Regions from separate parts of the Achromobacter sp. AONIH1 genome, predicted to be linked through region 1. Evidence: predicted binding sites of a transcription regulator. Region 1 holds the regulator's gene; each other region holds the start of a gene.
The links. The regulator HrcA, encoded in region 1, represses chaperone genes, less so after heat shock. The targets are predictions, from matches to a motif close to TTAGCACTCNNNNNNNNNGAGTGCTAA.
Positions count from the first base shown of each region.

Region 2: rpoH (RNA polymerase sigma factor RpoH) is a predicted target of HrcA. The motif match lies at 2,222-2,248, and genes of this name have one in related genera.
Region 3: groES (co-chaperone GroES) is a predicted target of HrcA. The motif match lies at 1,945-1,971, and genes of this name have one in related genera.

Region 1 covers NZ_CP026124.1:2,435,700-2,439,757, forward strand. Annotated here, with positions in the region: gene recN (DNA repair protein RecN) at 1-411, opposite strand, end outside; gene C2U31_RS11215 (NAD kinase) at 424-1,323, opposite strand; gene hrcA (heat-inducible transcriptional repressor HrcA) at 1,467-2,471, shown strand; gene hemH (ferrochelatase) at 2,518-3,609, shown strand; gene C2U31_RS11230 (hypothetical protein) at 3,622-3,861, shown strand; gene grpE (nucleotide exchange factor GrpE) at 3,983-4,058, shown strand, end outside.
Region 2 covers NZ_CP026124.1:1,294,392-1,298,449, reverse strand. Annotated here, with positions in the region: gene C2U31_RS06020 (phosphodiesterase) at 87-911, shown strand; gene rpoH (RNA polymerase sigma factor RpoH) at 1,291-2,211, opposite strand; gene C2U31_RS06010 (hypothetical protein) at 2,366-3,055, opposite strand; gene fghA (S-formylglutathione hydrolase) at 3,145-4,011, opposite strand.
Region 3 covers NZ_CP026124.1:6,631,373-6,635,430, reverse strand. Annotated here, with positions in the region: gene groL (chaperonin GroEL) at 1-1,559, opposite strand, end outside; gene groES (co-chaperone GroES) at 1,599-1,886, opposite strand; gene C2U31_RS30260 (tripartite tricarboxylate transporter substrate binding protein) at 2,596-3,579, shown strand; gene C2U31_RS30255 (cupin domain-containing protein) at 3,664-4,058, opposite strand, start outside.

The sequences.
Region 1 (4,058 bases):
CGGGCGCATCAGGCTCTGGTGCGCGTGCTGGCCGTGGATGTCGACCAGGCTGTCGCCCAGCTCGCGCAGTTGCGCGACGGTGGCGGGCGTGCCGTTGATATACGCGCGGCTGCGTCCCTGGGCGTCGATCACGCGGCGCAGGGCGAGTTCTTCGTCAGCGTCGAATTCGCGCTCGGCCAGCCAGGGACGCAGCGTCGCGGGGGTATCGAAGACGGCGGAGATGTCGGCGCGCGCGGCGCCCTCGCGCAGCACGCTGGCGTCGCCGCGCTCGCCCAGCGCCAGGGCCAGGGCGTCGACGAGGATGGACTTGCCCGCGCCGGTCTCGCCGGAAAACACGGTGAAGCCCGGGCCGAAATGGATCTCGGTCTGTTCGACGATGACGAAGTCGCGGATATGCAGGGTGCGCAGCATGGGGGGCGCTAACTACTCTACGTTGTCGGTGGCCTGCGGCATCAGGTTCCAGTGCAGCTTGCGGCGCAGGGTGGAGAAGAAACTGTAGCCTTCGGGGTGCACGAAGCGGACATTGTGGCGCGAGCGTTGCACCACGATGCGGTCGCCGGGTTGCAGGTCGGACCAGGTCTGCATGTCGAAGTGCACGCTGGCGCCCACGCCCACGCGCCCCATGGCGGTCAGGGTCATGTTGAGCACGCCGCTGTCGGGAATGACGATGGGGCGGTTGGACAGCGTTTGCGGCGCCACCGGCACCAGCACCATGGCGTTCATGCCCGGATGCAGGATGGGGCCGTTGGCGGACAGCGCGTAGGCGGTCGAGCCGGTGGGCGTGGCGATGATCAGGCCATCGGCGCGCTGCGTGTACATGAACGCGCCGTCCAGCTCGACGCGGACTTCGATCATGCCTCCGCGGCCGGCGCGGTTGAGCACCACGTCGTTCAGCGCGGTGGCCGAATACAGCTGCTGTTCGCCGCGCCAGGCGCTGCCCTCGAGCAGCATGCGTTCCTCGATCTGGAAGCTGCCTTCCAGCACGCGCGCCAGCGCGGCCTGCGAGTCCTGCAGCGGGATGTCGGTGATGAAGCCCAGCCGCCCATGGTTGATGCCGACCAGCGGCACGCCGAAGGGCGCCAGGTGGCGCGCCGCGCCCAGCACGGTGCCGTCGCCGCCCATGACCACCGCCAGCGAGGCGTTCTGGCCGATCTCTTCGAGCGAGGCGGCGGGGAATTCGGTGAGCCCGGTGTTGCGCGCCGTGTCGGCGTCGACCAGCAGCTGCCGACCGGCCTGCCTGAGCGCGAGCGCGAGCGCCCGCAACGGTGCGTCCAGGCCGGTGTCCTGGTATCTGCCGATCAGGGCGACGGTGGGAAAGTGCATGGCTGCGAGCGGATCAGAAAAGGCGACGCTGGAAAACGCGACACTTGCCCGGAATGGGCCAGTTTGCCGATTATATGGGGCCGCATATACGCTTGCGGGACAAAAATCGCCTCAATTGGAAAAGATTCCCTAAAATACCCGCCATGGACGACCGTGCACGCGCGTTACTGAAGGCGTTGATCGAACGCTATATCGCCGATGGGCAGCCCGTGGGTTCGCGGACGCTATCCAAAGTCTTCGATCTTTCCCCGGCCACGATCCGCAACGTCATGTCGGACCTCGAAGAGCTGGGCCTGATCCACAGGCCCCACACCTCGGCCGGGCGCGTGCCGACGCCGCGCGGCTATCGCATGTTCGTCGATTCCCTGCTGGCGGTGCAGTCGTACCAGCTGGAACCGCGCAACATGGGCGAGATGCTGTCGGCGGCCGAGCCCACCCGGGCCGTCAATGCCGCCGCCGCGCTGCTGTCCAACCTGACCCAGTTCGCCGGGGTGGTGCTCACGCCCAAGCGCGCCCAGATATTCCGCCAGATCGAATTCATCCGCCTGTCCGACAAGCGCGTGCTGCTCATCATCGTCACGCCGGATGGCGACGTGCAGAACCGCATCCTGTTCGTGCAGCGCGACTACGCCGAGTCCGAGCTGCTGGAGGCCGGCAACTTCTTCAATGTCCATTTCGCCGGCAAGTCCTTCGACGCCGTGCGCCGCACGCTGTCCACCGAACTCGCCCAGCTGCGCGAGGACATCTCGCGCCTGATGCAGGCCGCGGTCGAGGCCAGCGCCGAAGCGGCCGAGGACGGCGATGCCGTGGTGATCTCCGGCGAGCGCAAGCTGCTGGACGTGACCGACATCGCCTCCGACATGGACCGGCTGCGCAAGATGTTCGCGCTGTTCGAGAAAAAGACCGACCTGCTGCAGCTGCTGGACGTCTCCAGCCGCGCGCAGGGCGTGCAGATCTACATCGGCGGCGATTCCCAGCTGGTGCCGATGGAAGAGGTGTCCGTCATCACCGCGCCGTACGGGGTCGACGGCAAGGTGGTCGGCACCCTGGGCGTGATCGGCCCGACCCGCATGGCCTACGAGCGCGTCATTCCCATCGTGGACATCACGGCGCGCCTGCTGTCCAACGCGCTCAGCCACAACCAGTAGTTCCCAGTCAAAGCTGCATCCTCCTCGCGGAGGAAGGGGAGTTTTTGTGTTTCTTCGCCTGTTCAAGTACCTGTGGCCCGAACGCTACCTGCCCGAACCGGAGCAGGACGATCCCTTCAACGAGGATCCGCCGCCGCGCGCGCCGGGCAAGGTCGGCGTGCTGCTGGTGAACCTGGGCACCCCGGACGCTCCCACGGCCAGGGATATCCGCAAGTACCTGGGCGAATTCCTGTCCGACCCGCGCGTGATCGAAATTCCGCGCTATCTGTGGAAGCCGATATTGCATGGCCTGGTGCTGACCCTGCGCCCGAAGAAGCTGGCGCCGCGCTACGCCGGCATCTGGCTGCAGGACGGCTCGCCGCTGATGGTCTACAGCCGCCGCCAGGCCGAGGGCGTGGCCGCGGCGCTGCGCGAGGCGGGCGTGGACGCGACGGTGGAACTGGGCATGCGCTATGGCAACCCGTCGATCCCGGACGCGATCGGCCGGCTGCGCGCGCAGGGCTGCGAGCGCATCCTGACCGTGCCGCTCTATCCGCAGTACGCCGCCAGCACCACCGCCACGGTGGTGGACGCCGTGACCCGCCACGCGGGGCGTCTGCGCGACCAGCCGGAGCTGCGCTTCATCAAGCGTTTTCATGAAGACGCGTTCTACCTGGACGCGCTGGCCGGCCGCATCGAATCCTATTGGCGCGAGCATGGTCGTCCGCAGAAGCTGGTGATGAGTTTCCACGGCCTGCCGCGCTACTCGATCGAGCTGGGCGACCCCTACTACCGCGATTGCATGGAAACGGCGCGGCTGCTGTCGCAGCGTCTGTCGCTGCCGCGCGAGCAGATCGAAGTCACCTTCCAGAGCCGCTTCGGCGCGGCCCGCTGGCTGGAGCCCTATACCGAGCCCACGCTCAAGATGCTGGCCGCCGCCGGCGTGACGGACGTGGACGTGGTGTGCCCGGGTTTTGTGGCAGACTGTCTGGAAACCCTGGAGGAAATCAGCCAGGAATGCCGCCATGCCTTCCTCGAGGCCGGCGGCAGGCAGTTCCGCTACATTCCCGCCCTGAACGACGATCCGGCCTGGATCGCCGGCCTGGCAGGCTTGACGGCCAGGCATCTGCAAGGGTGGGGCGCGCACTCACCGACTTGAAGGAGCAGGCTCATGCATCATGATCCCAAGACTGGCAAGACCGTGAAAAAGGGGACGGTGGCTACCCCGGTGGACGAGGATCAGGTCGAGCATGAGCTGGACGAGGCGCTGGCCGAGACCTTTCCCGCCAGCGACCCCATCGCCGTCCATCCCGAGCCGGAAACGGATGAGGCCCGGGTCGACCGGGCGCTGAAGGACAGCTTTCCCGCCAGTGATCCGGCCGCGCCCGCCCAGCCGCACAGAAAAAAGTAGGGCGACCCCGATTTTTCGCAAAGGTTCCGCCGCCGGGGAATATTTCGCTATCCCGGGCTTGAAATAGGGGTATTGGCCCCCATTCATGTCTGCGAAAGCCATTCTTTTTGGAGGATTCCCCATGACGGCACCCCACGAGCCCGCAGACCAGACGCCCGAGCACGGCGCCGCCGCCGACGCGGCCCCCGCCGCCCAGG
Region 2 (4,058 bases), 1.1 Mb from region 1:
TGAGCGGTCCGGAGGCGACGCCATCGCGCGCGCGGACGCCGGTTTTTGGATAATGTAGAGCCGTGCCAACTACGCAGGAGCGGCCCTTGGTCCGCACTCAGTCCCAAGCGCCGCGCGACGGCGCGCCCGCCTTGCTTGTGCAGCTCACCGACTGCCATCTGTTCGGCGAGGCCGAAACGTCAATGCTCGGCGTGAACACCGACGCCAGCCTGCGCGCGGTGCTCGGCCAGATCGAGGCCGACCACAAGCGTCCCGACCTGGTCCTGGCCACGGGCGACCTTTCCCAGGACGGCGAGGTGGCGGCCTACCAACGCCTGGCCGGCATGCTGCAGGCCAGCCCGGCACTGGCCGGCGCCCGCATCCGCTGCCTGCCCGGCAACCATGACGCGCCCGACACGCTGCGCCGCGCGTTGCCCGCCTGGAGCGAGCCGGTGACCGACGTGGGCGCGTGGCGCGTCATCTGCCTGGACACCACCGTGCCCGGCTCCAACGGCGGACACCTGCCCGACAGCCAGCTCGACCTGCTGGAAAGCGCGCTGGCCGAGGCGCCGGAACGGCCCGCGCTGGTCGCCACGCATCACAACGCCATGCCGATCACGCACTGGCACGACACCATGATGATCGACAACCCGCAACGCCTGTTCCAGCTGCTGGCGCGCTGGCCGCAGGCGCGCGTGCTGCTGTGGGGCCACGTGCATCATGAATTCGATCGTCGCCGGCACAATCTGCGCATCCTGGCCACGCCCTCGACCTGCTTCCAGTTCAGCGTGCGCGACGGCCGGCACGTGGTCGACGGCAAGGCGCCGGGCTACCGATGGATCAAGCTGTACAAGGATGGTTCGCTGGCGACCGGCGTGCGGCGGGTGCAGGAACCTGCCGTGAACGCCGCCGAGGCTGCGCGGGCCGCCTGAAGAACACCAACCGCCGCCCATGACGCACCGCCTGGTGGTGCGATCCGTGCGCGGCTGCGAATCACGCGCGCAAAAAAATCGGGGCACCGGTATATACAGGTGCCCCGCAAGCATCCGTCTCATAGGGGAGGGGAAAGAGGAGAAGCCGAGACGGATGACAAGACTGCTAACCGGAGTTCGCGGTCTACATGAAGTTAGGCGCGACCCACCCGATTAAGTTTCGGCAATCTGGTGAAATTCCTTAGCGAAGTTGTATCAATTTATTGATGCAACGATGACCATAGATATCAGGCGCAGACTCGCGCGATGGCTCGCTATCGGCTTGCCGCAAAAGCAAAGGGCCGCTTGCGCGGCCCCGGGCTTGTCTGGCATTGCGGCTTCAGGCAGCCAGCGTGCCGCGCATCTTCTTCAGCGCGGCGGCCTCGATCTGGCGGATGCGCTCGGCCGACACGCCGAACTCCTGCGCCAGCTCATGTAGCGTGGCGCCGCCGTCGTCCTGCAGCCAGCGCGCCTCGACGATGCGGCGCGAGCGCGGATCCAGCGCATCGAGCGCGCCATTCAGACCAGCGCTCTGCATGTGGTCGCGCGCGGCGCGTTCCAGCACTCGGGTCGGCTCCTGGCGGCCTTCGTCGGACAGATAGGCGATGGGCGCGTAGCTGTCATCGTCATCGTCCTGGTTTTCGAGCGACATGTCGCGGCCGGACATGCGCACTTCCATTTCGCTGACGTCCTCGCGGCGAACGTTCAATTCCTGCGCGATATGGTCGACCTGTTCCGGGTCCAGCGTCTGGCCGTCCGGGCGCATGCTGCGCAGGTTGAAGAACAGTTTGCGCTGCGCCTTGGTGGTGGCGACCTTGACCAGGCGCCAGTTGCGAATGATGTATTCGTGGATCTCGGCCTTGATCCAGTGCACGGCGAAGGACACCAGGCGCACGCCGCGCTCGGGGTCGAAACGCTTGACGGCCTTCATCAAGCCGACGTTGCCTTCCTGGATCAGGTCAGCATGCGGCAGGCCGTAGCCGAGATACTGGCGCGCCACGGAAACCACCAGGCGCAGGTGCGACAGCACCAGCTCGCGGGCGGCGGACAGGTCTTCCTGGTCGCGCAGGCGACGGCCCAGCTCGGTTTCGCGCTCGGCCGACAGCACCGGCAGGCGGTTCACGGCCGAAATGTACGCGTCGATCGTGCCCAGCGCGCCCGGATTGGCGATGGCCAACGCCAGGGCGTTGCCGGAAGCGGCCAACGAGGTACTGGGTTGCTTCATGGCGGAGGTCTCCGGAAAGCTCAGGGAAAGCGACATGGATTCGATCTTAGCACTCTGGTTGTGGGAGTGCTAATTCGACTATTGCGGCGCGTCAAAGTTTCGTTCCCATTGACGCGACCCCATTTATTTTTGCTGGCGAACGTCGAGAGGGACGTCCGCCCGCCCGTGGCGACCGGGGGCAAGCTCAGTCTCACCAGCCCAGGCGCTTGAGCCCTTCCTCCGTGGCCTGTCCGTCCGGGCGGGCGAACAGCGCGCCCCGGGGATCCAGGAAGACCTGGTAGCGGGCCCCGTCGAACAAGGGCATGTAGGCGCCGCTGCCGAACTGCACATCGACGAACGGAAACCAGTTCGGGAAGCTCTTCTTCAACGAGCCCAGGTCGGGCGCCGGCCAGTCGTCCAGCGAGTGGACCGAGCGCGTGGCGGCAGCTTCGCGCGCGGCGTCGCCATAGCGGCCGGACAGCCGTTCCAGCCGGTACAACGGCGGCACGCCCGCCATCAGGGCAGGCAGCTTCCAGCGCACCACGCGGGCGTCGATCTGCCACTGATCGCCATACAGTACATATTGCTTCTCGCCGATGCCAGGCGCGCTCGCGCGCACCTGGAACTGGCCGTCACCCTGTTGGCGGACTTCGAGACGCGCGACGGGCGCGTCCGTGGTCAGGCGGAAGAACTGCACCAGCGACAGGGCCAACAGGCCCGACACGCAGCCCAGCGCCACCAGCATCAGCCCGAACAGGCGCCGCACCGGCCGGAACTGGAAGAGGCGGCGACCGCGCTCATCTTTCGGGCCGCCCCGGCCCAGCAGCATGAACAGGCCCGGCAGCAGGACCACGACGGCGCCCAGCAGGATCCAGGCGAAGGGAGCGAAACCGTTGATCAAATCAGGCGTTCCTCATCAGGACAAGAACGCCGCGGACCGGGCGCGGCGCCGGCCTGCGGCGGCAGGCCGACCAGTATAGAAGCGCGGTTTCAGGCCGCCGGCTTTCCAAGCTGCTCGACGTGAAACCGGATGTGATCCTCGATGAAGGTGGAGATGAAGTAATAGCCGTGGTCGTAGCCCTCGTGGCGGCGCAGCGTCAACGGCTGACCTGCCTGGGCGCAGGCGGCTTCGAAAACCTCGGGATACAACTGTTCGGCCAGGAACTGATCGGCCTGGCCCTGATCGACCAGGATGCCGCCGGGGAAAGGCTGGCGCAGCCGCGCCATCAGCGCCGACGCGTCATAAGCGGCCCAGGCCTGGACGTCGTCGCCCAGATAGGCGCCGAACGCCTTCTTGCCCCAGGGGCAGCGGCTGGGCGCGGCGATCGGCGCGAAGGCCGAGACCGAGCGGTACTTGCCCGGGTTGCGCAAGGCCAGCACCAGCGCGCCATGGCCGCCCATGGAATGGCCGAAGATGCCGGCGCGCCCGGCGTCGCCGGGCAATTCGCCGCCCGTGGCGATGGCGTGCAGCTCGCGGGTGACGTAGCTGTCCATGCGGTAGTGGCGGCTCCAGGCGGGCATGGTGGCGTCCAGATAGAAGCCCGCGCCAGTGCCCAGGTCCCAGCTTTCGTCCTCGCCCGGCACGTTGGCGCCGCGCGGACTGGTGTCCGGCGCCACCAGCATCACGCCCAGTTCGGCAGCGACGCGCTGCGCGCCGGCCTTGATCATGAAGGTTTCCTCGGTGCAGGTCAGCCCGGCCAGGTAGAACAGCACCGGCACCGGGCCTTGTTCGGCCTGCGGCGGCACGAAGACGGAAAAGCGCATCGGCAGGCCGATCTCCGCCGAGTCGTGGCGGTAATAGCGCTGCGAGCCGCCGAAGCAGCGATGCTGGGAAATGAGTTCCAAGGCGGCGGCCATGCGGGAGTCCTCCGGATTCGGGTTGAAAGATGCGCCCTGACTTGCGG
Region 3 (4,058 bases), 2.5 Mb from region 1:
GCGGCTTCGGCGGTCAGCAGCAGGCTGGCGACGGAGGCGGCGTTTTGCAGGGCGGTGCGGGTCACCTTGGTGGGATCCAGCACGCCTTGCTCGACCAGGTCGGTGTACTCGCCGGTCGCGGCGTTGTAGCCGTAGTTGCCCTTGCCGTTCAGCACGTTGTTGACGACGACGCTGGCTTCTTCACCGGCGTTGGCGACGATCGTGCGCAGCGGCTCTTCGACGGCGCGCAGGATCAGCTTGATGCCGGCGTTCTGGTCGGGCGTGTCGCCCTTCAGGTCGGTGATGGCTTGCTTGGCGCGCAGCAGGGCGACGCCGCCGCCGGCCACGACGCCTTCTTCAACGGCGGCACGGGTGGCGTGCAGCGCGTCTTCGACGCGAGCCTTCTTTTCCTTCATTTCGACTTCGGTGGCGGCACCGACGCGAATCACGGCAACGCCGCCGGCCAGCTTGGCCACGCGTTCTTGCAGCTTTTCACGGTCGTAGTCGGACGTGGCTTCTTCGATCTGGACGCGGATCTGCTTGACGCGAGCTTCGATCGACTTGCTGTCGCCAGCGCCGTCGATGATGGTCGTGTTTTCCTTGCCCACTTCGATGCGCTTGGCTTGGCCCAGTTCAGCCAGGCCGGCCTTTTCCAGCGACATGCCGGTTTCTTCGGAGATCACCGTGCCGCCCGTCAGGATGGCGATGTCTTCCAGCATGGCCTTGCGGCGGTCGCCGAAGCCCGGCGCCTTGACGGCGGTGGTCTTCAGGATGCCACGGATGTTGTTCACCACCAGGGTGGCCAGCGCTTCGCCTTCGACGTCTTCGGCGATGATCAGCAGCGGACGGCTCGACTTGGCGACTTGTTCCAGCACGGGCAGCAGGTCACGGATGTTGCTGATCTTCTTGTCGAAGATCAGGACGAACGGGTCGTCCAGGGCGGCAACTTGCTTGTCCGGGTTGTTGATGAAGTAGGGCGACAGGTAGCCGCGGTCGAATTGCATGCCTTCGACGACGTCCAGCTCGTTTTCCAGCGACTTGCCGTCTTCGACGGTGATGACGCCTTCCTTGCCGACCTTGTCCATCGCGTCAGCGATGATCTGGCCGATGGAGGTGTCGCTGTTGGCCGAGATCGAGCCGACCTGGGCGATTTCCTTGCTGGTCGTGACCGGCTTGGATTGCTTCTTCAGTTCGGCGACGGCGGCGGCGACGGCCTTGTCGATGCCGCGCTTCAGGTCGATCGGGTTGAAACCGGCGGCAACGTACTTCAGGCCTTCCTGAACGATGGCCTGGGCCAGCACGGTGGCGGTGGTGGTGCCGTCACCGGCGTTGTCGGAGGTCTTGGAGGCGACGTCCTTGACCAGCTGGGCGCCGATGTTCTCGAACTTGTCCTTCAGTTCGATTTCCTTGGCGACGGACACGCCGTCCTTGGTCACGGTCGGGGCGCCGAACGAGCGCTCCAGCACGACGTTGCGACCCTTGGGGCCCAGGGTGGTCTTGACGGCGTTGGCGAGAACATTCACGCCACGGACGATGCGCACTCGGGCGTCGTCACCGAACAGTACTTGCTTGGCAGCCATTTTTATCAGCTTCCTTCGAAAATTCGTTTAGGCGGGGATTTACTGGATCACGGCGAGGATTTCGTCCTCGCGGATGACGAGCAGCTCTTCGCCATCAACCTTCACCGACTGGCCGGCATACTTGCCGAACAGCACCTTGTCGCCAGCCTTCAGGTCGACCGGCAGGATCTTGCCGTCTTCGGTCTTCTTGCCCGGGCCAACGGCGACGACTTCGCCTTGGTCCGGCTTTTCAGCGGCGCTGTCCGGGATGACGATGCCCGAGGCGGTCTTGCGCTCGTTGTCCAGGCGTTTGACGATCACGCGATCGTGCAGGGGACGCAGGGCCATGAGGAACTCCTGTTTCTAGAAGAGATTTGAAATGGTTCGGGGTGCCCCGGGAGCGTTGTTAGCACTCACCGGTGTCGAGTGCTAATTATAGGGATGAAGTTTTGGGCTTCAAGGGGGGGAGGGGGGCTGTTACATATTCGATGCGGATTGCTCTGACCCTAATTTTCTATCGACATTCGTTCGACTTGGGACTGGGCTCGCCCACGTTGGCGTCCTGAACGCGGTGTCGATGGCCTGTTCATGCGGCTTGTGGCCAGACTTTTGGACGGCGGGCATCAAAATTCGGCAAGCAGGAGGCCATGCATCGACATTCCATGAAGGAGGCGTTCTTGTTCATCCAAGTCGCCGGCAAGGCAATTCCCAGATATCCATCAATGGTTCCACCGTGCAAGCTGATTCCCCCGGACAACGCGCTTCGCATGGCTGCGCGAATCCGGGCGGAAGCGATGGCGGCGGCGTGGCATGAGACCGGGAGGCTTGCATGGGAGCCATCCCATTTTTTGTTTGCACGACAGCCGTGTCGATAAGCTGCGCGTGTCGCCGGAAATTCATAGGGTTATTCGGGATTCTTTATGCTTAAACTTTTGTGAAGAATGAGCAACCAATGCAGGACCGCCGCCGCGATGAGGCATCAAGGCGGTTCACCGTGGCGCGGTGCGTGGCGCATCGTGCACGGGATCGCGGGGTGGCCCCCCATAAGGAGAATCGCATGCTGCTGCGTAGACGCTGTCTGGCCATGATGATGCTGGCGCTGACTGGCTGGGCAACGGGCAGCCATGCGCAAACACCGTCTCAGCCCTGGCCTGTCAAGCCCGTGCGCCTGGTCGTGGGGCTGGCGCCCGGAGGGCTGGTCGACGTGCTGGCGCGCACCGTGCAGCCGCACCTGGCCGAGGCCTTGAAGCAGACCGTTATCGTGGAGAATCGGGGCGGTGCGGGCGGCAACGTGGCGGGAGCCGAAGTTGCGCGCAACGGCGGGGACAACCATAGCTTCCTGCTCAATCCGTCGACGACCGAATCGGTCAATCCACTGATGTTCGCCAGCATGCCGTTCAATCCGCAGCGGGACCTGCGGCCGGTTGCGTTGCTGGCCAACAGCCAGTTGTTCCTGTTTGTCCGGTCTTCGCTTGGCGTCGATACGCTCGAAGCGTTCGTGGAGTACGCGCGCAAGCGGCCCGATCCGCTCAATTACGGTTCGGCCGGAAACGGCACGACGCCGCATCTGGCGGGCGAGCTGCTCAAGCAGGCGACTGGCATCCCGGCTACCCATGCACCGTATCGCGGCGTGGCGCCGGCGATACAAGATCTGGCGGCAGGCCAGATCGACTTCGCGTTTGGACCCGCCACGGTCTTTCCCATGGTGCAGGCGGGCAAGCTGAAGGTACTGGCGGTGGCGAGCCGGCAACGCGCCGCCGTTGTGCCCGACATACGAACCTTCTCCGAGGCCGGTATCGATGGGGTTTTCGCGGACAGCCTGTTCGGCGTGTATGCCGCCGCTGGCACCCGCGATGATGTGGTCGATCGCATGAACGCCGAAATTAACAAAGTGCTTGCGCGGCCGGAGATCCAGGCGCGCTTTCTGGATGCGGGCGCCGAGGCGCTACCGCTGAGCGTGGCCGACTATGCCGCGCGCGTGCGCGACGAAAAGAAATTGTTCGCCCCGTTGGTGAATGCGTTGGGGCTGAAGGAACCGTAGACAGAACAACAATAAAGGCTGCGCCAGCGACCCGCATGCCCTCGGCTTCGGCTGCCGCGTTGTCGCGGCAGTGGCCCTTGCGGCTCATGCTGGCGCCACAGGCTGCGGCGAGTCAACGGGGCGCGGATCGTCGCCCCGCGACGACAGGCTTGGGCCGGAGATCGTCATCAGCCTGACCGGCGCATGGGCGTGCTGGCGATGCCACAGTCCTTTGGGTACGATACAGACGCATCCCTGCCGCAGCATTTCCGTTTGTGCTCCCGCGTCAGTCAAGATCGTGATCTCGACCTCGCCTTCGACGGCATAAAGAAGCTCATCGGTATCGGGATGGTTTTCCCAGGGCGCCAGTCCGACAAAGCCGCCGATGAACAGGCCGCCGCTGCCGAAGGCCGCCTGCATCGGAAAGGCATCGGCGTCGTCCTCCTGCTCCACGCCACGGCTGAGGTCGGCCAGCGGCAGGCCGGCGAGGATTTCATTGA